Regions from separate parts of the Xenophilus sp. genome, predicted to be linked through region 2. Evidence: predicted binding sites of a transcription regulator. Region 2 holds the regulator's gene; the other holds the start of a gene.

Region 1 (8,912 bases), on a different contig from region 2:
CGCCGCAATCGACACCGCAGCCTTGTCATAGCCATCCCACGGCGCATTGCCCTGGCGCAGCCGGTCGTCCACCGTCCGGACGTTCCAGTGCGCCCCGCTCGTGAGCTTGCCCAGCTCTGCCCAGGCCACCGGCACCGAGATGCCCATGCCGGGCCGGGAGCGCGCCGACCAGGCACTGACCGTCGTCGCGCCCCAGCCGTTGCGCAGGTAGTCCACGAAGATCTTCCCCACACGGTTGCGAGGACCACTCTTGGCCACAAAGCGCTGCGGGATCGTGCGGGCCAGGTGCTGCACCCCAGCCTGCGAGAAACCCTTGACTGTATCCCAGTCGTGCAGACGCTTGATCGGCACCACAACATGCAGCCCCTTGCCCCCGCTGGTCTTCAGGAACGTGGGCAGACCCAGTTCCTTGAGCAGCACCTGCACCAGTTGCGCCGCCTCCTGCACCTGCTCCCAGGGCACGCCCTCCCCGGGGTCCAGATCGAAGGTCATGCGGTCGGGCCGGTCGATCCGATCCTTCTTCGCGTTCCAGGTATGGAACTCGATGACGTTCATCTGTGCGGCCGACAGCAGGCCTTCAGGGCGCGCCACCTCCAGCATCGCGGGGTGGCCCATGTAAAGCGCGGGGTCGAGTTGCTCGACGCCGGCCATATTCCCCTTGTCCAGGTGCTTCTGGAAGAACAGCTCGCCCTTCACGCCCTCGGGTGCCCGAACGAGCGCGACCGGCCGGCCCTTCAGATGCGCCATCATCAGCGGCGCCACCTTGGCGTAGTAGCGCACCAGCTCGATCTTGGTGACGCCTGTGGACGCATCAATGACACGCTCAGGATTCGACACGCGCAGCGAGGGCGGTAGTGCAGCGCCCTGCCCTTCGGCCGCCGGCGCGTCGACCGCGGCCAGGTGCTTAGGCTCTTCGCGGATGATCACTTTGGCCGGCTTGTCGTCGCGCAGCCCGTGGAACACGGAATGGCGGATGCGGTTCTCCTTGGTCCACTCTGCAAAGGCCACCTCGGCCAGCAGCTTCGGCTGCACCCAGTGGGCCTTCTTGGCGATCGCGCGCGGGTTCGCAAACGGGCTCTTGTCGGTGACCAGCGCGCCCAACTTCTCGCGCAGCTCGGCCAGCGTACGTTCGTTGAAGCCGGTACCGACGTTCCCCGCATATTGCAGCGAGCCGTCGTCGGCGTGGACTCCCAGCAGCAGCGAGCCGATGCCCGTGCGCGAGCCCTGCGGATCGGTGAAGCCGCCGATCACGAACTCCTGCCGGTGGCTGCACTTGAGCTTGATCCAGTCCGCGTTGCGACGCGACGCATACGGCGCGGACTTGCGCTTGCCGATCACGCCCTCGAAGCCGAGCTTGCAGGCCGACGCCACCAGGTCGCCGGGCTTGGCCTCGAAGGCCTCGCTGAAGCGCACGCGGTCCGTGGGCGACTGCTCGGCGACCGCGCGCAGCAATTCCCGCCGCTCCACGACCGGCAGGTGCCGCAGATCGCGACCGTCCGCATACGGCATGTCGAACACGTAGTACACGAGGTCCTTCGTAGAACTGCAGTCGAAGGCGTTCTGCAGCGCCTGGAAGTCCGGGATGCCTTGCGCGTCGAGCATGAGCACTTCCCCGTCCAGCCACCCCGATTTCAGCGGCAACTGCTTCACCGCCCTGGCCAGGTCCGGCATCTTCGCCGTCCAGTCGTTGCCGTTGCGCGTGAAGAGCCGCACCGCGCCGCGGTCAATGCGCGCCACCAGCCGGTAGCCGTCGAACTTCAATTCCCACAGCCAGTCCGACACGTCCGCTGGCGGCCCATCGACAAGGGTGGCCAGCTGCGGCGCGAGCGTGTCGGGCAGCGGCGCCTTGGCCGCCTTGCCCAGGTCGCGCGCCGTGCTCGCCAGGGATGCCCTCGCTACCTGCGGCCCCTTCGGGACAGCCACCGGCGGCAGCCTGGTCACGCTGTCGGGCATCTCGTCCACCACGCTGAACTCGGCGGCCGGGCGCTCGAACCCATCGTGCTCCTTGATCAGCAGCCAGGGCGGCTGCTTCTCGTCGCCGCGCCCGTGCATGCGCACCAGCGTCCAGTGGCCCTGCAGCTTGTGGCCATGAAGCTCGAACTCGAGCTTGCCCTTGCGATAGCCTTCGGCCGGATCGCCGATGGGCACCCAGTAGCCGCGGTCCCAGACGATGACCTTGCCCGAGCCGTACTGGCCGGGCGGGATCTGGCCCTCGAAGGTGTTGTACGAGATGGGGTGGTCCTCGACCTGCACGGCCATGCGCTTGTCGGCAGGGTCGAAGCTCGGACCCTTGGGCACGGCCCAGCTCTTCATGGTGCCGTCCAGTTCCAGGCGCAGGTCGTAGTGCAGCCGACTGGCCCAATGCTTCTGGATCACGAACTGCAGGGCTTCGGTGCCCGGCGTCCCGCCTTCGGCCGGCTCGGGCGTGACGGCGAAGTTGCGCTTTTTCTTGTAGAGCGCGAGGGCGTCGGCCATGCTCGAAGTCCTCGCGATGCCCCGTCAGGCCGTGCGGCGGCCGGTCTTCTTCGCAGGGGCGCTCTTGGCCGCCGGCGCCTTGCGGGCAGGCGCCTTCTTGGCAGCAGTGGCGGTCTTCGCCGGTGCCCGCTTCGCCGAAGGCAGCGCGGTCACCGATGCGCTGCCCCCATCCGCTGCGCGCGATGGCGATGGCTTCCTGCCGCCGCCCTCCAGGCTGCGCTTGAGCAACGAAGTCAGGTCCAGCACGTCCGCGCCGGCCGGCGCGCCAGCTTCGCGCTCGACCTTGACCACGTCGGCGATGTCGCCGGCCGCGGCCTTGGTCTCGATCAGCTTGTTGATTTCGTCGGCGAAGGAGTTGCGGAAGTTGTCCGCATCCCACTCCTGCGTCATGTCCTCGATGAGCTGCATCGCCATCGTCATTTCCGCATCTTTGATGCCGGCGGCCTTGGCGTCCAGAGGAGGAAGGTTGAGCTGTTCGAAGGAACGGATCTCGCCGCCCCAGCGCAGCAGGTTCAGGATCAGCGCGCGACCGCAAGGGATGAGCACAGCCAGGTGCTGCTTGGTCTGGATCACGACCTTGGCGACACCGACCTTGTTGCTCTTGCGCAGCGCCTCGCGCAGCAGCGCGTAGACCTTCTCGCCACGCTTCAGGGGCGCCGTGTAATAAGGCCGCTCCAGGTAGACGAACGGAATCTCGTCCGCGTCGAGGAAAGCCTCGATCTCGATGGTCTGGGTAGTTTTTGGGAAAGCGGCGGCGATCTCTTCGGGCGACAGGATGACGTACCGGCCATCCTCGTATTCCACGCCCTTCACGATGTCGGCGGTCGCGATCTCCTTGCCGGTGACCTTGTTGACGCGCTTGTAGCCCACTGGCTCCATCGAGCGTTTGTCGAGCCAGTCGAAGTCGATACCGGAACTCGCCGTGGCGGCGTACAGGCCGACCGGGATGTGGACGAGGCCGAAGGAAATCGCCCCCTTCCACATCGTCCGGGTGGAGGTCGGCGCCTTGCCGTCGTCCGCCATGACCGCCTCCGGCTACTTACCCGACTTCAGGTGTTCGCGCACCTTGTCGGCCGAGTTGCCGACCGCCTCGACGGCGCGGCGCAGTTCTTCTTCGGACACGCCCAGACTCTTCGTCCAGTCCCGTACCTCATAAGGCTCGTTCAGGTTGATCAGTTTGCGGTCATGGCCGGTTTTGCCTTTGTCATCGCTCATGTACGCCTCCTTATTGAGGAACGACGGTAGCACCCGCCCACGGCTGAGCCTGTAGGACACCAGAGGTTCGCCGTGCACACAGTGCGGAAAACCGTGTCAAGCGAATGACCCCTGGCCGCACTCGGCTGGGCCGTTACAAAAAAGTCCGCACCGGCCGACGAACGGCCGCAAGCCGCTTGGCGCCTCGCTCCGCCGCTATCGGATGCCCGCGCAGAACAACAAAACTGGCGGGGCGAGCGAGCACGGCCCGCCCGGCGTCCATATACTGATGTTTCATACAGTGTTTATTCAGCCCACCGATGTCCGCCCTTCGCTGGCCAGAAGGCTTTCCGCCTTCGCCAAGCTCTCTTGCCTTCGCGCCCCAGACCGCCGGCCCCACGCCCGGCGCGCTGGAGGGCGTCTGGCGCGGCGATGAACTGGGCCGGGCGGACGCGCCGACCGTTGCGACGGGCTTCGCCGCACTGGACGCGGCGCTGCCCGGCCAGGGTTGGCCCACGCATGCGTTGACCGAGATCCTGCTGCCGCAGGCGGCGCTGTGCGAGTGGCGGCTGACCGCGCCGGGCCTGGCGGCGCTGGCGGCAGCCGGCGGGCAGATCCTGCTGGTCGCCCCGCCCAAGCGCCCCCATGCCGCCGGCCTGGCGCAGTGGGGCATCGGCGCCGACCACCTGGTCTGGATCGACGCCGCCACGCCGGCCGAGCGTCTGTGGACCACCGAGCAATTGGTGAAGTCCAATCCGCCCGGGGCCATCCTCGCCTGGCTGCCGCAGGCCCGGCCCGAGCAGGTGCGCCGCCTGCAGGTGCATGCGCAGTCCTGCAGCGCACCCGTGTTTCTGTTCCGGCCGGTGACGATGCAGCGCGAGGCATCGGCCGCACCGCTGCGCCTGTCGGTCGCCCTCGGCCGGGACTGGCACCTGCAGGTGCGCATCCTCAAGCGCCGCGGGCCGCCGCACGAGGGCGTGCTGCTGCTGCGCTCGATCGCCGAGCCGATGGCCGCGGTGCTGCCGCCCCGGCTGAGCCGGCCGGAGCAGGCGATCGTCGTTCCCTCCCCTTCGCCCTCCCAGGAGGCCACCGATGCTCGGGTACTGGGCCGCTCTGCGACCGCCAGCCTGCACCGGCACCCTGCCGGTCATTGAGCAGCAGGCGCTGGCCGTCTGGGCGCTGCAGTTCTCGCCGCGCGTGGCAGGGTGCGAGGAAGCCGTGCTGCTGGAGGTGATGGCGAGCGCGCGGCTGTTCGGCGGCCTTGAGGCGCTGCGACAGCGCGTGGAGGCCGAGGCTGCGGAGCTGGGCGTCGAGTCCGTCGCCTGGGCGTGGAGCGGCACGGCCGCACTGGCGTTGGCACGCGCAGGTGTGCGGGACGGCTTCGCGCAGCCGGTCGCGGCACTCCTGGACCGCCTGCCGCTCGCCACAGTCTCGGCCATCGGCCGCCACGAACCCACGCTGGCGCGCCTGGGCTGCCGCAGCCTGGGAGACGTGCGCAGGCTGCCCCGCGGCGGCTTGGGCCGCCGCTTCGACAAGGAACTGCTGCTGGCGCTCGACCAGGCCTATGGGCAGCGGCCCGAGGCCTATGAGTGGACCACGCTGCCCGAGACCTTCCATGTGCGGCTCGAACTCATGTCGCGCGTGGAGACCGCACCGGCACTGATGTTCGCCGCGCACCGTCTGCTGCTGCAGATGGGCGCGTGGCTCGCCGCGCGCCATGCAGGCGTCACGGCGTTCACCCTGCGCTGGTGCCACGATGCAATGCGCGCAAAGGAAGCCGGCACGGGCGGCGAACTCTCGGTGCGCACTGCCGCGCCGACCCGCAGCATCGATCATCTGTCACGCCTGCTGGGCGAGCACCTGGCGAAGGTGGAACTGGCGGCGCCGGCCGGTGACCTGGAACTGTTGGCCGACGAGGTCACGCCGCTCACAGAGGAAAGCCGCTCCCTGCTGCCCGAGACCATCCGCGCCGGCGAGGCCATCGCGCAGGTGCTCGAACGCATCCAGGCCCGGCTGGGCAAAGACCGTGTGCTGCGCCCGCTGTTGGCCGACGACCACCGGCTGGAGTGGATGCAGTGCTGGCAGCCCGCAGATGTCGCCAAGCCGCGCAAGCGCGCCAACGGGGCCGACCTGCCGCTTCCCACATGGGTGCTGGACGAAGCGCTGCGCCTGGCGGTGCGGGACAACCGCCCCATCTACCAGGGGCCGCTGCAACTGCTTCTCGGACCCGACCGCATCGAAGGCGGCTGGTGGCACCGCGCGGAGGCGGCACAAGGCCCCATCACCCACCATGTCCAGCGCGACTACTGGATCGCGCAGAGCGCCCACGCAGGCCTGCTGTGGATCTACCAGCAGCGTCTGGCGGCCGACGAGACCGCGTGGTTCCTGCATGGGCATTTCGCATGAGCGGCGCCGACGCCAAGACGATGGCCGCCGCACTGCCCGACTACGCCGAGCTGCGCGCGCTGTCGAACTTCTCGTTCCTGAAGGGCGCCAGCCACCCGGAGGAACTTGTCGAGCGCGCCAAGGAACTTGGATACCGCGCGCTGGCGCTGACGGACGAATGCTCGCTGGCCGGCATCGTGCGGGCGCACGTGGCGGCCAAGGAGCACGGCCTGCCGCTGCTGGTGGGCGCGCAGTTCATCGTGCAGGCCGACGCCGAGGACGGCACGGGCCCCGACGCGCCATTCGTACTGGTCCTGCTGGCCTGCAACCTGAACGGCTACGGCAACCTCTGCGCCTTCATCACGTCGCTGCGCCGCGCCTCCGAGAAAGGCAGCTACCGCCTGACCCGGCGGGAACTGGAGCGGGCCGACCTGACGGACTGTGTGGCGCTGGTCTCGCCTCGGCGCGGCAGCACCGATGCGCAACTCGAAGCGCTGGGGCACTGGACCTTGCGCCACTTCCTCGGCCGCTGCTGGATCGGGGTCGAACTGCTGCGCCGCCTCGACGATGAAGTGTGGCTGTACCGCATGCGCACGCTGTCGGCGCTGACGGCAATTCCGCTGGTGGCGCTGGGCGACGTACACATGCATGTGCGCAGCCGCAAGGCCTTACAGGACGTGCTGACCGCGACGCGGCTTGGCACCCCGCTGACCGAATGCGGCCGAGGGCTGCAGCGCAGCGCGGAGCACCATCTGCGCAGCCGCCTGCGCCTGGCGCAGACCTATCCGGCGGATCTGCTGGCCCAGACCCTGGCTGTCGCGGCGCGCTGCACCTTCAGCCTGGACGAACTGCGCTACCAGTACCCCGACGAAGTGGTGCCCGAGGGCGAAACGCCGGCGTCGTACCTGCGCCGCGCGACCTACGAGGGCGCAGGCCGGCGCTGGCCGCAGGGCATCTCCGCGAAGGTGCAGCAGCAGATCGAATACGAGCTGGACCTGATCTGCGAGTTGCGCTACGAGCACTACTTCCTCACGGTCTACGACATCGTGGCCTTCGCGCGCTCAAAAGGGATCCTGTGCCAGGGACGCGGCTCGGCGGCCAACAGCGTGGTCTGCTACTGCCTGGGCGTCACCGAGGTCGATCCAGTGCGGATGAGCGTCCTTTTCGAGCGATTCATCAGCAAGGAGCGCAACGAACCGCCGGACATCGACATCGACTTCGAGCACGAGCGGCGCGAAGAGGTGATCCAGTACCTGTATCAGAAGTATGGCCGCGACCGGGCAGCGTTGGCCGCCACCGTGGTGACGTATCGGCCGCGCTCGGCGATTCGCGACGTGGGCAAGGCCCTGGGCTTCGCGCCCGAGACGGTCGATGCGATCGCCTCCAACCATCAGTGGTGGGATGGGCGCGAGGTGTCGCCCGAACGGCTCGCCGAGCTGGGCCTGACGCCGGACGACCTGGCCGTGCGCCATCTGCTGCAGATCACAGGGCAGTTGATCGGCTTCCCCCGGCATCTGTCCCAGCACACCGGCGGCTTCGTCCTCACGCGCGGCCTGCTCTCGCGCATGGTGCCGGTGGAGAACGCTTCGATGCAGGACCGCACCGTGATCGAGTGGGACAAGGATGATCTCGATGCGGTGGGCTTGCTCAAGGTCGATGTGCTTGCCCTGGGCATGCTGACGGCCATCCGCAAGGCGCTCGAGGGCATCAGCCTGCGCCGCGGGCACACCTTCGAGATGCAGGACATTCCTGCGGAAGACCCCAGGACCTACGACATGATCTGCAAGGCAGATACGGTGGGCGTCTTCCAGATCGAGAGCCGAGCCCAGATGTCGATGCTGCCCCGGCTCAAGCCCCGGTGCTTCTATGACCTGGTCATCGAGGTGGCGATCGTGCGACCCGGCCCGATCCAGGGCGGCATGGTGCACCCGTTCCTCAACCGCAGGCAGGGCAAGGAGCCGGTGACCTATCCCAGCGAAGCCCTCAAGGAGGCTCTGGGGCGCACCCTAGGCGTGCCGGTGTTTCAAGAACAGGTGATGCAGATCAGCATCTTGGCCGCCGGCTTCACGCCGGGCGAGGCCGACGGCCTGCGCCGCGCGATGGCGGCCTGGCGCCGCAAGGGCGGCATCGAGCGCTACTACGCGCGCATCGTCGATGGCATGACGCAGCGCGGCTACGACAAGGCCTTCGCGGAATCCATCTTCGAGCAGATCAAGGGGTTCAGCGAGTACGGGTTTCCGGAAAGCCACGCCGCCTCCTTCGCGCTGCTGGTCTATGCCTCTTCCTGGATCAAGTGCAACGAGCCGGCCGCCTTCCTGGCGGCGCTGTTGAACTCACAGCCGATGGGCTTCTACAGCCCGAGCCAGCTTGTGCAGGACGCAAAGCGCCACGGCGTCGAGGTGCGGCCGGTGGACGTGATGCACAGCGCGGTGGACTGCACGCTGGAGGATCTGCCGGACAGGCCGGCGGTCCGCCTCGGCCTGCGCATGATCGCGGGGCTGAAGGCGGCCAGCGCCGAGCGCATCGCCGCCGAGCGCGAAACCGCGCCGTTCGACAGCGTCGAGGAACTCGCGCGGCGCGCCGGCCTGGAGCAGCACGAGATGAAGCTGCTGGCCGCCGCCGATGCGCTGGCCAGCCTGTCGGGCCATCGCCGCCAACAAGTCTGGGATGCAGCCGCGTTGCACGCGCCGCCGCGCCTGCTGCGCGAGGCGCCCGTGGACGAGGACACGCTGGAGCTGCCCGAGGCGCCGGAGGGCGAGGAGATCGTCTGGGACTACGCTGCCACCGGTCTGACGCTGCGCCGGCATCCGCTGGCCCTGCTGCGTCCGCGCCTGCAGGCCAAGAGACTGCTCTCCTCG
Region 2 (13,535 bases):
TAGCGGTAGAAGCCTTCGCCGCTCTTGCGGCCCAGCACGCCGGCGGCCACGCGCTGCGCGGCGATCACGCTCGGCCGGTAGCGCGGCTCCTCGTAGTACTGGTGGTAGATCGACTCCATCACCGGATGCGAGACGTCCAGCCCGGTGAGGTCCAGCAGCTCGAAGGGGCCGAGGCGAAAGCCCGCCTGGTCCGTGAGCACGCGGTCGATGGTGGCGAAGTCGGCCACGCCTTCGCCGGCGATGCGCAGGGCCTCGGTGCCGTAGGCGCGGCCGGCATGGTTGACGATGAAGCCGGGCGTGTCCTGCGCCTGCACGGCGCGGTGGCCCATCTGCGCCGCGTACTCGCGCAGGCGGGCGCACACGGCCGGGTCGGTGCGGAAGCCCGACACCACCTCCACCACCTTCATCAGCGGCACCGGATTGAAGAAGTGGAAGCCCGCCACGCGCTGCGGATGTGCCAGGCCGGCGGCGATGGCGGTCACGGACAGGGAGGAGGTGTTGCTCGCCAGCACCGTGTCGGTGCCCAGGGTCCGTTCGAGTTCGGCGAAGAGCGCGCGCTTGGCGTCGAGCCGCTCGACGATGGCCTCGATCACCAGGTCGCAGCCGGCCAGTTCCGCGGCCGATCCCACCGGCTTCAGGCGGGCCGCGAAACCGGCCACCTGTTCGGGCGTCAGCCGGCCCTTGTCCGCCAGGCGCTGCCATTGGGCGCGGATGGCGTCGGCGGCCTGCGAGGCCGCGCCGGGGGCGGCGTCGAGCAGGCGCACCTCGCTGCCGGCCTGCGCGGCGATCTGGGCGATGCCCCGGCCCATCGCTCCCGTCCCGACGACGGCGAGTCGCGAAAAATTCACAATCATGCTCAAAAAGTATTCAGAAGTTGGACTGGCGGGTTAGGAGTGTCAAAATGTGTCAACTTTTGACTTCCTTCGAACGGCACCCATTGTGCGATTCCGTCACGCTGCGGCGACCCTGTTTGTACTCGGGTTCGTGGTGCCTGCCTGGGCGTTGACGCTCGGGCCTCCCCGGGGCACCGCGTGGATCGGCAAGGCGCTGGACGTGGCGATCCCGCTGCGGCTGGATGCGGCGGAGGCGGGCGGCTCGCTGTGCCCGAGCGTGGAGGTGGTGCAGGGCGAGGCGGCCATGGACCCGGGCCGCGTGACGGTGTCGCTGGAACCGGGCAGCCAGCCGGGCGCGCCGCTGCTGCGCGTGCGCACCACGCGGCCGGTGGAGGAGCCCATCCTGACGATGACGGTGCGCGCGGGCTGCGCCGCCACGTCCACGCGCAGCTATGTGCTGCTGGCGGATCCGCCGCCGGTCGAGGCGACGCCGCCTGTCGTGCCGGGTGCTGTTGCGGAACGCGCGGCCGGCGAGGTGTCGTCCGCCGTCGCATCGACCCGGCCGGCGGTGCGCGCGAACCGGGTCCGGCGCGCGCCGGAGGGCAGCGGCGGGGCGCAGGCGTCCGCGCCGCGCCCGAGACGGGCGACAGCAGCCGTGGCGTCCGGCAGCACGCGCAGTGCCGCAAGGCGGGCCGTGGCGCCGAAGCCGCGGCCCGCGCCTGCGGCCAGCGCCGCCGCCGAGGCGCCGAGCGGTGGTGGCGGTCGCCTGCAGGTGGATGCGCTGGAGCCGCTGGCGCCGCGCCCGGTTGCCGCCGCGCAGGCCGCGCCGGCGGCTGCGGCGGGCGTCGCCGGCGGCGCGTCCGCAGCTGCGTCCGGGGCCGCTCCTGCGCCGGCCGGTGACGCTGGCGTGGCTGCCGCGTCGCCGTCCAGTCCGCCGGCCGAGGCCGCCTCGCCGTCCGAGGCGGCCGTGCGCGAGGCCGAACGCACGGTGATGCTGGAAAAGGCGCTGGCCGAACTGCGCGAGCAGACCGCGCGCAACGAGCAGACCCTGCTCGAACTGCGGCGCGAACTCGCGGCCGCGCGCGAGAGCCGCTACAGCAACCCGCTGGTGTACGTCCTGGCCGGGCTGCTGGCCCTGGCGCTGCTGGCGGTCGCGATGCTCTGGCGCCTCTCACGCCGAGACCACGAGCCGATCTGGGTGGAGCCGCGTGCGGCCGGGGGTGGCTCCGCCCGCAAGGGCCGCTTCGCCGCCACGGTGGGCGACCCGGACACACTGCCGGGCCCGGACACCGGCGAGGCAGTCAAGACGCACGAGCCGGGATCGTCGCCGGCGATGCGGACGCTGGGCGCCGCGGCGGTGGCCGTGGACGAGGAAGAGGACGACGGCGCTGCCGACGCGGACGTCCAGGCCCGGCATGCCGCCGGCGAGGACTTCCACGCCACCATGCCGGGGCAGCTTCCCACCTCGCGCTCGGTCAACACCGAGGAACTGTTCGACGTGCAGCAGCAGGCGGAATTCTTCCTCTCGCTCGGGCAGCACGAGCAGGCGATCGAGGCGCTGTCCGAGTACGTCGCCATGCATCCCGACACCAGCGCGCTGGCCTACCTGGAGCTGCTGCGCATCTTCCATTCGCTCGGCCGCATGCTCGACTACGAGCGCGTGCGCCGCCAGTGCCAGCAGGCGCTGAACGTGCGGGTGCCGGCCTTCGACGAGTTCCAGGAACAGGGGCGCCCGCTCGACCACTACGACGAGGTGCTGCGCCGCATCGAGGAACACTGGCCCGGCCCCGAGTCGCTGCCGGTGATCGAGGAGCTGCTGATGCGCAAGCCCGGCGAGGAGGGCGCCGCACCCTTCGACCTGGCCGCCTACCGCGAACTGCTGATGCTCTACGCGATGGCCCAGGAGCCGCCGGCGCAGGCCGATGCGCCGCGCGTGAGCGTCTACGAGACGCTCACGCGGCACCACCAGCGCGAAAGCACCCTGCCGATGGCCCTGTCGACCCAGCCGGCCCCGCTGGACGATCCGCTGTCGCAGCGGGACACCCTGCTGTTCGAGCGGCCGCGGGACTTCTCGCCGACGCGGCCGCCGCACCCGCTGACGGCCACGCTGGACTTCGACCTGGACGAACTCCAGGCGCCGTCCGTCGAGACGCTGCCGCAGGCGCTGCGCGCACGGGACGCTGCGGCGGACAGCCCGTCGGCGGACATCGATCTGTTCGATCCGCGGGTGGAGTCCGGCATCGAACCCGGCGTCACCCGCCGGCGCTGACCGGGCACATGCCGGCCCGCGTCAGCGGTGCGGCCCCGCCCGCCGGTCGAGCAGGGCGCTGAGCCCCAGCGCGCCGAGCAGCAGCAGCACGCCGGCCCAGTTCATCCACGCGTCGGCGCCGCGCGCCATCAGCCAGCCGCCGACGGCCGTGCCGGCCGCCTGGCCGGCGTACATGGCGGAGCTGTTGAGCGCCACCGACCCTGCCGCCAGCGCAGGAGCCAGCGCCACCAGCCGCGCCTGCTGGGCCGAGTTGGCCGCGAAACAGCCCAGGCCCCACGGCAGCAGCACCGCCGCCAGCGCCAGCCATCCGCCCGCCAGCCCGAGCGGCCAGCACAGCAGGCTCGTGGCCATGCAGGCCGTGGTGGCCAGCACCACGCGCCCGGTGCCCAGCCGGTCGACCAGGCGGCTGGCCAGCACGTTGCCGAGCAGGCCGAAGGCGCCGAACCAGGCCCAGACCAGGCCGAGCTGCAGCGCGTCCGCGCCGAGGTGGCGGCGCAGCAGGGGCGCGAAGAAGCTGAAGACGACGAACTGCCCCGCCGCCTGCAGCACCGTCACCGCGATCACGCCCGGCAGCAGCCGGTGGCGCGCCACCTCGCCCCAGGCGCGGCGCGACATCGGCGCCGGCCGCACGCCCGGAGGCAGCGTGCGCCAGACCCACGCGGCCGCCAGCACCGCGCCGGCTGCCACGGCAACGAAGGCCGCCTGCCAGCCGAAGCGACCGCCGACGAAGGCGCCCAGCGGCAGGCCCGCCACCGAGGCGAGCGACCAGCCCAGGAAGATGAAGGTCACCGCCCGGCCGCGCTCGGTGGCCGGCACCAGCTGGCCGATGCAGGCCGCGGCCTGCGGCGTGAAGACGGCGGGCGCGATCACCGTCAGCATCCGCAATGCCATCAGCTCGCCGAGCCCCGTCACCGCCAGCGCGGCGAGGTGCCCGGCGGCATACCAGAGCAGGGAGAGCGTCAGCAGCACGCGGCGGTCCCATCGCGCGACGGCGCTGGCCAGCAGCGGCGCACCGATGCACATGACGGCCGCGGCGGCCGTGATGAGCTGCCCAGCGACGGCGGGCTCGACCCGGAAGGCGCGGCTGATCTCGTTGAGCGTGCCGGCGACGATCATCACGCCGGTGCCGATGACGAAATTGCCGGCCAGCAGCGCCCACTGCGCAGCGCGCGCGGCGCGTGCGCCGTCGCCGGCGTGGGAACTCACCGGCGGACCTGCAGCGCGCCGGGGTTGACGATGTTGGTGGGGTTGCCCTTGATGAAGCTGACCACGTTGTCGAAGGCCTGGCCGAAATACATCTCGTAGCTTTCCTGCTCCACGTAGCCGATGTGCGGCGTGCAGATGCAGTTCTCCAGGCGCAGCAGCGCGTGGCCCTGCAGCGGCGGCTCGCTCTCGAACACGTCCACCGCCGCCATGCCCGGACGGCCGCGGTTGAGCGCCGCCAGCAGGGCGTCGGCCTCGACCAGCTCGGCGCGCGAGGTGTTGACGAACAGGGCCGTCGGCTTCATGCGCATCAGGTCCTCCAGCCGGACGATGCCGCGCGTGTCCTCGGCCAGGCGCAGGTGCACCGACAGCACGTCCGCGTTCTCGAACAGCGCCTCGCGGCTGGGTGCGATCTGGAAGCCGTCGGAGCGGGCGCGTTCGCAGCTCGCCTCGCGGCCCCAGACGATGACCTGCATGCCGAAGGCCTGCCCGTAGCGCGCCACCAGCTGGCCGATGCGCCCGTAGCCCCAGACGCCCAGCGTCTTGCCCTTGAGCACCATGCCCAGCCCGAAGTTGGGCGGCATGGAGGCCGACTTCAGCCCCGACTGCTGCCACGCCCCGTGCTTGAGGTTGCTGATGTACTGCGGCAGGCGGCGCATGGCCGCCATGATCAGCGCCCAGGTCAGCTCGGCCGGGGCCTGCGGCGAGCCGGAGCCCTCGGCCACCGCCACGCCGAACTCGGTGCAGGCGTTGACGTCGATGTGCGCGCCGGCGCGGCCGGTCTGCGAGATCAGTCGCAGGCGGGGCAGCTTTTCCACCAGTTGGCGCGTGATCTGCGTGCGCTCGCGGACCAGCACGATCACGTCGGCGTCCTTCAGGCGCACCGAGAGCTGGCCGATCCCCTTGACCGTGTTGGTGTAGACCTTGGCTGCGTAGGCGTCGAGCTTGGAGGCGCATCGCAGCTTGCGCACCGCGTCCTGGTAGTCGTCAAGGATCACAATGTTCATGGGTTTCCATTGTGCCTTGCGCATGCCCGCGCATCGGGGCCGCCGGGGCTCCAGAGTGCCCTTGGAAGGGCGTGGTGCCGGCGCGCCGCCTTAGTGCGGGCGCCCCAGCTGCCGGCGTCAGTGCGTGAGCGGCGACCCGGCTGCCTCCAGCGCGGCCAGCCGCTCCAGCTCGGCGCAGACCTCGTCCATGCGGCCGGAGATGACCACGCCGCCTGCGGCCGGGCGGCCTTGCTGGCCGCGTTCGACCAGCCGGGTGATCTTGAGCGGCCTGGCCGGCCGGATGGCCTGCTGCGCCGCGGCGCTGCCGTGCAGGCCGCAGGCCGGCCGCACGGCCACGTAGCGCAGCGCGTGGCGGCGGCGGTGCCGGCTCTCCATCCAGCGGCCGGCGATGGACTGGAAGGGCACGAACAGGTCGGCCAGGGTGAGCAATGCGATTCCCATGTGAACTCCTGAGGGAAGGTTGAACACAGGCAGGATTCGTCGGTGGAAGGCCGCGCCAGGGTGATGGCCTGCAAGAGCAGCCATACGCCCGCCACCTGGCACGGCCCGGAATCGGTGCGGGTGCTACATCAGCATCGTGTTGCGGATCAGGCCGACGGCCAGGCCCTCGATCTCGAAGGGCTCGCCGGGCTGCACCACGATGGTGGGGTAGTCGGGGTTCTCGGCGTGCAGCTCGATTGCGTCGCGGGTGCGCTTGAGCCGCTTGACCGTGACTTCCTCGCCCAGGCGCGCCACGATGATCTGGCCGTTGCGCGCCTCCCTGGTGGCCTGCACGGCGAGCAGGTCGCCGTCCATGATGCCGGCGTCGCGCATCGACATGCCGCGCACCTTGAGCAGGTAGTCGGGCTTGTGCTGGAACAGGGTGTTCTCGACGTAGTAGGTCTGGTCGACGTGCTCCTGCGCCAGGATGGGCGAGCCGGCCGCGACGCGGCCGATGAGCGGCAGCGCGAGCTGGGCGATGCCGGGCAGGGCGAGCGACATCTGGCTCGTGCGCGACTCGCCCAGGGCGCGCAGCGCATCGCCCTTCAGGCGGATGCCGCGCGAGGTGCCGCTGACCAGCTCGATGACGCCCTTGCGTGCCAGTGCCTGCAGGTGCTCCTCGGCCGCGTTGGCGGACTTGAAGCCCAGTTCGGCGGCGATCTCGGCGCGCGTGGGCGGCGCGCCGGTGCGCGCCATGACACTGCGGATCAGGTCCAGGATCTGCTGTTGCCGGGCGGTAAGCTTGACGGCGAAGGGCGAGGCGGGCAGGTTGAGCATCGGACGACTCCTTGCAAGAACGCGGATGACCGGGGCAGGCCGGACACTGATTGCGCATCCAGTAACTGTATTTTTAACCAGTTTCTCATGATTGACAAGTGCATCGCATCACCGCCGGGGTCGGCGAAGGTCGTCGTGCTGGGCACTGGCGGCACCATCGCCGGCCGGGCCGCCGTGCAGGGCGACAACCTCGGCTACCGCGCCGGCGAGGTCGGCGTGGACGAGCTGCTGGCCGGCATCGAGGTGCCGGGCGTGGCCCTGCAGGCCGAGCAGGTGGCCAACATCGACAGCAAGGACATGGATGCCGGGGTCTGGCGCGCGCTGGCGCTGCGCTGCGCGCACTGGCTCGCGCAGGACGTGGCCGGCATCGTCGTCACGCATGGCACCGACACGCTGGAGGAGACGGCCTTCTTCCTGCACAGCGTGCTGGCGCCGCGGCGGCCGCTGGTGCTGGCCTGCGCGATGCGCCCGGCGACTTCGCTTGCGCCCGACGGGCCGCAGAACCTGCGCGATGCGATCGGCGTCGCGGCCACTCCAGGGGCGGCGGGCGTGCTCGCGGTGTGCGCGGGGACGATCCACGGCGCTCAGGCGGTGCAGAAGGTGCACCCCTACCGGCTCGACGCCTTCTCCTCCGGCGACCTCGGGCCGCTGGGCGTGATCGAGGAAGGCCGCGTGACGCTGGCGCAGGGCTGGCCGGCATCGCCGCCGGCGGCGCCGGCGCTCCTGCAGCGCATCGCCGAGCAGGCGCCGTGGCCGCGCGTGGAGATCGTGCTCAGTCACGCCGGCGCCGGCGGACGGCTGGTGGATGCGCTGCTGCGTGAACGCGCGCAGGACCCTGCCGTCGGCGTGCAGGGCCTCGTGCTGGCCGGCACCGGCAACGCGACGCTGCACCGGGACCTCGAATCGGCGGCGCAGCGGGCGCAGGCGGCGGGCGTGACCGTGGTGCGCACGACGCGCTGCCCCTTCGGCCGCGTGCTGGCGTCGGGCGCAGAGGCATTGCCGGAGGCGGTCGATCTGCCGCCGGTGAAGGCGCGCATCGCGCTGATGCTCTCGCTGATGCAGGCCGGCTGAGCCGGCCCGATGCGGCAAAAGAAAAGCCACTGCCCCGCGGGGGAGTGGCTTCGTCTTCGCGCCGCCGGCTGCAGGCCGGTGGGAAGGGGGCAGGCTCAGCCGCCCAGTGCCTCGAAGGCGCGGCGGGTGATCTCGTCGACCGAGCCCACGCCGCTGATGGCGCGGTACTGGGGCGCGCCGGCCGGGTCTTGTGCCGCCCACTGCCGGTAGTAATCGACCAGTGGGCGCGTCTGCTGGCTGTAGACGTCGAGCCGCTTGCGCACGGTCTCTTCCTTGTCGTCGTCGCGCTGGATCAGGTCCTCGCCGGTGGCGTCGTCCTTGCCTTCCACCTTGGGCGGGTTGAAGCGCACGTGGTAGGTGCGGCCCGAGGCCGGGTGCGAGCGGCGGCCGCTCATGCGCTCGATGATGTCCTCGAAGGGCACGTCGATCTCGAGCACGTAGTCGAGCTTGACGCCGGCCGCCTTCATCGCGTCGGCCTGCGGGATGGTGCGCGGGAAGCCGTCGAACAGGAAGCCGTTGGCGCAGTCGGGCTGGGCGATGCGTTCCTTGACCAGGTTGATGATCAGGTCGTCGCTGACCAGGCCGCCGGATTCCATCACCGTCTTGGCCTGCAGACCCAGTGGCGTGCCGGCCTTGACGGCTGCGCGCAGCATGTCGCCGGTGGATATCTGCGGGATGCCGTATTTCTGGCAGATGAAGGTCGCCTGGGTGCCTTTGCCGGCCCCGGGGGCGCCCAACAGGATGAGTCTCATGGTGTCCTCGGACGGTTCTTGGAATTCGTGCCGCGGTGCCGCAGGGCCTGCGTGCCGCGCGCGCCTCGCCTCGGGCGCCAACCGGTCGAGGATAGCATGCGCTCACGGGCTGACGGCCCGCTTGCAGGGCCGTTCAGGCGCCCGCCAGCAGGGCGCGCACGCGCTCCAGGTCGGCTGGCGTATCGACGCCCGGGCCGGGCGCGGCGGCGCTGACGTGCACGGCGATGCGGTGGCCGTGCCAGAGGGCGCGCAACTGTTCCAGCGACTCCAGCCGTTCCAGCGGCGAAGGCGCCAGTCGGGGGAACTGCCGCACGAAGCCGGCGCGGTAGCCGTAGATGCCGATGTGCCGCAGCGGCGGGGGCGAGGGCAGCCCGGTGGGGGTGCCCGAGGCGGCGAGATCGCGCGGCCAGGGGATGGGCGCGCGGCTGAAGTACAGCGCCATGCCGGCGTCGTCCGTCACGGCCTTCACGACGTTCGGGTTCAGGTAGTCGTCCAGGCTGTCGATCGCGTGCACGGCGGTGCTCATCGCCGCCTCGGGCCGGCGCGCCAGGGCGTCGGCCACGGCGTCGATCAGGGCCGGGTCGATCAGCGGCTCGTCGCCCTGCACGTTGACGACGATGGCGTCGTCGGGCAGCGCGAGCAGGGCGCAGGCCTCGGCCAGCCGGTCGCTGCCGCTGGGATGGTCCTGGCGGGTGAGCAGCGCCTGCACGCCGTGCGCCGCGCAGGCCTGCACGATGCGCTCGTCGTCGGCGGCGACGACAACGCGCTGCGCGCCGGACAGCGCCGCGCGCTGCGCCACCCGCACCACCATCGGCAGGCCGCCGATGTCGGCCAGCGGCTTGTCGGGCAGGCGCGTGGAGGCCAGCCGCGCGGGGATCAGGACGACGAAGCTCATGACATGGTCTCTACGCTTGCCACTTCGTGTGCGCTGCGTTCACAGGCCCAGTTCTTCGTCGGTCATCGGCCGGGCTTCGGTCTCGAGCAGGATGGGGATGCCGTCGCGCACCGGATAGGCCAGCCGCGCGCTGCGCGAGGCCAGTTCCTGCTTCTCGGCGTCCCAGGTCAGCGGGCCCTTGGTGACGGGGCAGACCAGCAGTTCAAGCAGCTTGGTGTCCATGCCGGGATGATAGTTGGGCGTCCAGCGCAGAGAAGAAGGCAGGCTCGGGCGCGAGCAGCAGCGGCACGGCCAGCGCGTCCGGCGCGACGCGCCAGAGCTTGGCGGCGTCCTTCTCCGTGCACAGCAGGGTGGTGTGCGCGGGCGGCTGCCAGCCGTCGAAGTCGTGGTGGTCGGGCAGCGCGATGCATGCGTGCGGCCGCACGCCGCGCTCGGCCAACATCTCGAAGAAGCGCTGCGGCTGCGCGATGCCGGCGACGGCCACGATGCCGCCCTGCCCGGCGAGGTCGGCCAGCGGGACGCGCCGGCCCTCGCGGCCGATGGCGTGGTCGTCCAGCCGGCGCGGCGCGTGGAAGCCGGCGAAGGCGGGCTGCCGCCCGGTGTGGACCACGATGTCGCAGCGGCGCGGCCAGGGCTCGCGCAGCGTCCCCGCCGGCAGCAGCCAGCCGTTGCCGATGCCGCGGTCGTCGAAGACGCAGATCTCCACGTCGCGCTGCAGGGCCAGGTGCTGCAGGCCGTCGTCGCTGACGATCAGCTGCAGTCCGGGCTCGCGCGCGAGCAGGGTGCGGGCGGCAGCGACGCGGTCGCGGTCGACCTGCATGGGTGCGCCGGTGGCCTGGTGGATCAGCAAGGGCTCGTCGCCGACGTCGCGCGGGTCGCTCGTTGCGATGACGGGCCGGCCGTCGTCGGTGCGGCGCCCGTGGCCGCGCGAGACCACGCCCACGCGCCAGCCGCGCGACTGCAGGTGGCGCACGACGGCGATGACCACCGGCGTCTTGCCCGCGCCGCCGGCCACCACGTTGCCGACCACCACCACCGGCACGGCCACCCGCTGCGAGCGCAGCCAGCCGCGCGCGTAGGCGGCGCGGCGCAGCGCGGCCAGCAGGCCGAACGGCAGCGAGAGCGGCCACAGCAGGCAGGCCAGCGGGCCGCGGCGGGTCCAGGCGCGCTGCAGGCCCATGGGCTGCTCCAGTGCGCGCGGGCTCAGCGCGCAGCCTGCGCGGTGGGCTGGGTGGCGAAGGTGATCTGCATCAGGCCGCTGCGGCGTGCGGCCTCCATCACGGTGATCACCGACTGGTGGGCGGCGGCGGCGTCGGCGCTGATGACGACGACACCGTCGCGCCGATCGCCCGCGGCGGCCTGCAGCGCGGCGGTGACGGCGTCGACGCTGCGCTCGGGCAGCACCGTCTTGCCCACCGCGAAGCGGCCGTCGGCGCCCACCGCCACGACGATCTCGCGTGGCCGGTCGCGCTGCGGCTCGGCGTCGGCCACCGGCAGGCGCACTTCCATCTCGGTGAACTTGCTGTAGGTGGTCGACAGCATCAGGAAGATGAGGATCACCAGCAGCACGTCGATGAACGGGATCAGGTTGATCTCCGGCTCCTCGTCGCTGCCGTGGCGGAAGTGCATGCGGCTCATCGCGGGGCTTTCGGTGCGGCGGCGGCGCGGCTCACTTGCCGCTGCGCAGCGTGGCCAGGTGGCGGGCGAAGCGCTCGCCCGCCAGTTCCAGGTTCAGCAGGTACTCGTCCACGCGGGTGCGGAAGTAGCGCCAGAAGATCAGCGCCGGGATGGCGATGATCAGGCCGAAGGCCGTGTTGTAGAGCGCGACCGAGATGCCGTGCGCCAGTTGCGCCGGGTTGCCGCTGCCCACGCCGCCGCTGGCGGGCGACTGCGAGCCGAAGATCTCGATCATGCCGATCACCGTGCCCAGCAGTCCCAGCAGCGGGGCGGCCGAGGCGATGGTGGCCAGCGCGGGCAGGTAGCGCTCCAGCTTGTGCGCCACGGCGCGGCCCCTGGCCTCCATGGCCACGCGCACGTCTTCCTCTGTGCTGCGCGGATGGGTGTTCATGGTGCGGAAGCCCGCGGCCAGCACCTCGCCGAGGGCCGAGCTCTGCTCCAGGCGCGTCACCACGTCCGGGCCGGGTACGCCGCCCTGCGATGCGGCGATGGCCTCGTCCAGCAGCTTGGGGGGCAGGACCTTGGCGGTCTTCAGGCTCACGAAGCGCTCGATGACCAGCGCAAGGGCCAGCACGGAGCACAGGAGCAGCGGCCAGATCGGCCAACCTGCGGCAACTATGATCGAAAGCAAGAGGTTCCTCCGGGCCCGGGGCCCCGCGAAATGGCGGCGATTATGACCGAGCCCTCGAGCGTGAAATGCGGCCGGCAAGCTGTCGGACTTCGCTCACAGATTCTGTGGACAACTTTGTGACTAACCCCGTTGGCAACCGTCCGCAGGCCGCATCGGCCGGGGCCTGCAACAGATCGAACGATTTTTGGGCAGTGGTTTTCTCTTGCGAATCAAGGGCTTGCACGACACCGTGCGGCTGCGCGGCGCGTTGCACACCCCGTGCGCCGCGGTGGCGGCGCCATGTGGACGACCCGGCGGGCCCGGCGGACGGGCGGCGACATGGATGAGGGCCGCGCCGCGGCGCCCCGCGTGTGGGCGGTGGGCGCGCTGTGCCGGGCCGTGGCCGACGCGCTGGCCGCCCGCTTCAACCCGGTCGCGGTGGAGGGCGAGATCTCCGGTTTCTCCCGGGCCGCGAGCGGGCACTGCTACTTCGCGCTGAAGGACGCGGCGGGCCAGCTGCGCTGCGCCATGTTCCGGCGCGCGGCGGGCCTGCTGGACTTCGACCCCGCCGAGGGCGACCGGGTGGAAGTGCGCGGCCGCCTGGCCGTCTACGAGCCGCGCGGCGATCTGCAGCTGGTGGTGGAAAGCCTGCGCCGCGCGGGGCAGGGCGCGCTGTTCGAGGAGTTCCTGCGCCGCCGCGCGCGGCTGGAGGCCGAGGGCCTCTTCGACGCGGCGCGCAAGCGGCCGATCCCGCCCGTGCCGAGGCGCATCGGGCTGGTCACGTCCCTCGGCGCGGCGGCGCTGCACGACGTGGCGACCGCGCTCGGGCGCCGCGTGCCGCACATCCCCGTGGTGCTGGCGCCGGCCGCGGTGCAGGGCGCCGGCGCGCCGGCGGAACTGATCGAGGGGCTGCGCCGCCTCGCGGCCCTGATGCCGCCGGTCGACGTCATCCTGCTGGTGCGCGGCGGCGGCTCGATCGAGGACCTGTGGGCCTTCAACGACGAGGCGCTGGCCAGGGCGGTGGCGGCCAGTCCGGTGCCCGTCATCGTCGGCGTCGGCCACGAAACGGACGTCACGCTGGCCGACTTCTGCGCCGACCTGCGCGCGCCCACGCCCACCGCGGCGGCGGAGATGGTGTCGCTGCCGCGCGCGCAGTGGCTGGCCGCGCTGGACGACGCGCAGGAGCGCCTGCGCCGCGCCGTGACGGCGCGCCTCGACGCGCAGGCGCAGCGGCTGGACATCGCCGCCGCGCGGCTGGGCCGGCCCTCCGGCGCGGCTGCGCGCCAGCGCCTGCTGCTCGGCCACCTGGGGCAGCGCATGCACCACGGCGTGGCGGCGCGGATGGCGCGCCTGTCGCAGCAGGCACAGGCGCTGCAGGACGATCTCGCCCGGGCCTTCGCGTCGGACCTCGGCCGCCGCCGCGACGCACTGGCCCGCGCCGAACGCCACCTGCAGCTGCTGGACCCGGCGCTGGTGCTGGAGCGCGGCTACGCATGGCTCACCGACGACCAGGGCCGCGCCCTCACGCGCAGCGGCCAGTTGCAGCCCGGCCAGCGGGTGCACGCGCGCCTGGCGGACGGCGAGGCCGGCCTGCGCGTGGAAGAGGTGCGCGGTGCGCTGCCGCCGGCAGACATCGCGCCTGCGTCCGACGCCGGGTCATTCAATCCTTCCTAGAATCATTGATTCGTTCTTCCTTCAACCCACCCCACGAGAGCACAACGATGGAACACGTCCTGCCCCCTCTGCCGTACGCCATGGATGCCCTGGCCCCCGAGTATTCGAAGGAGACGCTCGAATACCACTACGGCAAGCACCATGCCGCCTACGTCACCAACCTCAACAACCTGCAGAAGGGCACCGAGTTCGAGAACATGGCGCTGGAGGACATCGTCAAGAAGTCCAGCGGCGGCATCTACAACAACGCGGCGCAGATCTGGAACCACACCTTCTTCTGGAACTGC

Evidence for each region. Region 2 encodes LexA, which represses DNA repair genes until DNA is damaged. Its sites were predicted from a motif close to ACTGTATNNNNATACAGT; they were not measured.
Region 1: a site for LexA is predicted at 3,955-3,972, ahead of imuA (translesion DNA synthesis-associated protein ImuA). Genes of this name have one in related genera too.

Annotation. Positions count from the first base shown of each region.
Region 1 covers NZ_JBIQNC010000154.1:2,304-11,215, forward strand. The annotation lists gene ligD (DNA ligase D) at 1-2,475, opposite strand, end outside; gene ACIY1X_RS19435 (Ku protein) at 2,500-3,498, opposite strand; gene ACIY1X_RS19440 (DUF3606 domain-containing protein) at 3,511-3,690, opposite strand; gene imuA (translesion DNA synthesis-associated protein ImuA) at 3,990-4,823, shown strand; gene ACIY1X_RS19450 (Y-family DNA polymerase) at 4,894-6,075, shown strand; gene ACIY1X_RS19455 (error-prone DNA polymerase) at 6,072-8,912, shown strand, end outside.
Region 2 covers NZ_JBIQNC010000124.1:673-14,207, reverse strand. The annotation lists gene ACIY1X_RS17470 (3-hydroxyacyl-CoA dehydrogenase) at 1-854, opposite strand, end outside; gene ACIY1X_RS17465 (tetratricopeptide repeat protein) at 988-3,102, shown strand; gene ACIY1X_RS17460 (MFS transporter) at 3,124-4,308, opposite strand; gene ACIY1X_RS17455 (D-2-hydroxyacid dehydrogenase family protein) at 4,305-5,312, opposite strand; gene ACIY1X_RS17450 (hypothetical protein) at 5,430-5,753, opposite strand; gene lexA (transcriptional repressor LexA) at 5,877-6,569, opposite strand; gene ACIY1X_RS17440 (asparaginase) at 6,657-7,640, shown strand; gene adk (adenylate kinase) at 7,736-8,392, opposite strand; gene kdsB (3-deoxy-manno-octulosonate cytidylyltransferase) at 8,526-9,287, opposite strand; gene ACIY1X_RS17425 (Trm112 family protein) at 9,327-9,509, opposite strand; gene lpxK (tetraacyldisaccharide 4'-kinase) at 9,490-10,467, opposite strand; gene ACIY1X_RS17415 (biopolymer transporter ExbD) at 10,491-10,916, opposite strand; gene ACIY1X_RS17410 (MotA/TolQ/ExbB proton channel family protein) at 10,957-11,595, opposite strand; gene xseA (exodeoxyribonuclease VII large subunit) at 11,914-13,248, shown strand; gene ACIY1X_RS17400 (superoxide dismutase) at 13,296-13,535, shown strand, end outside.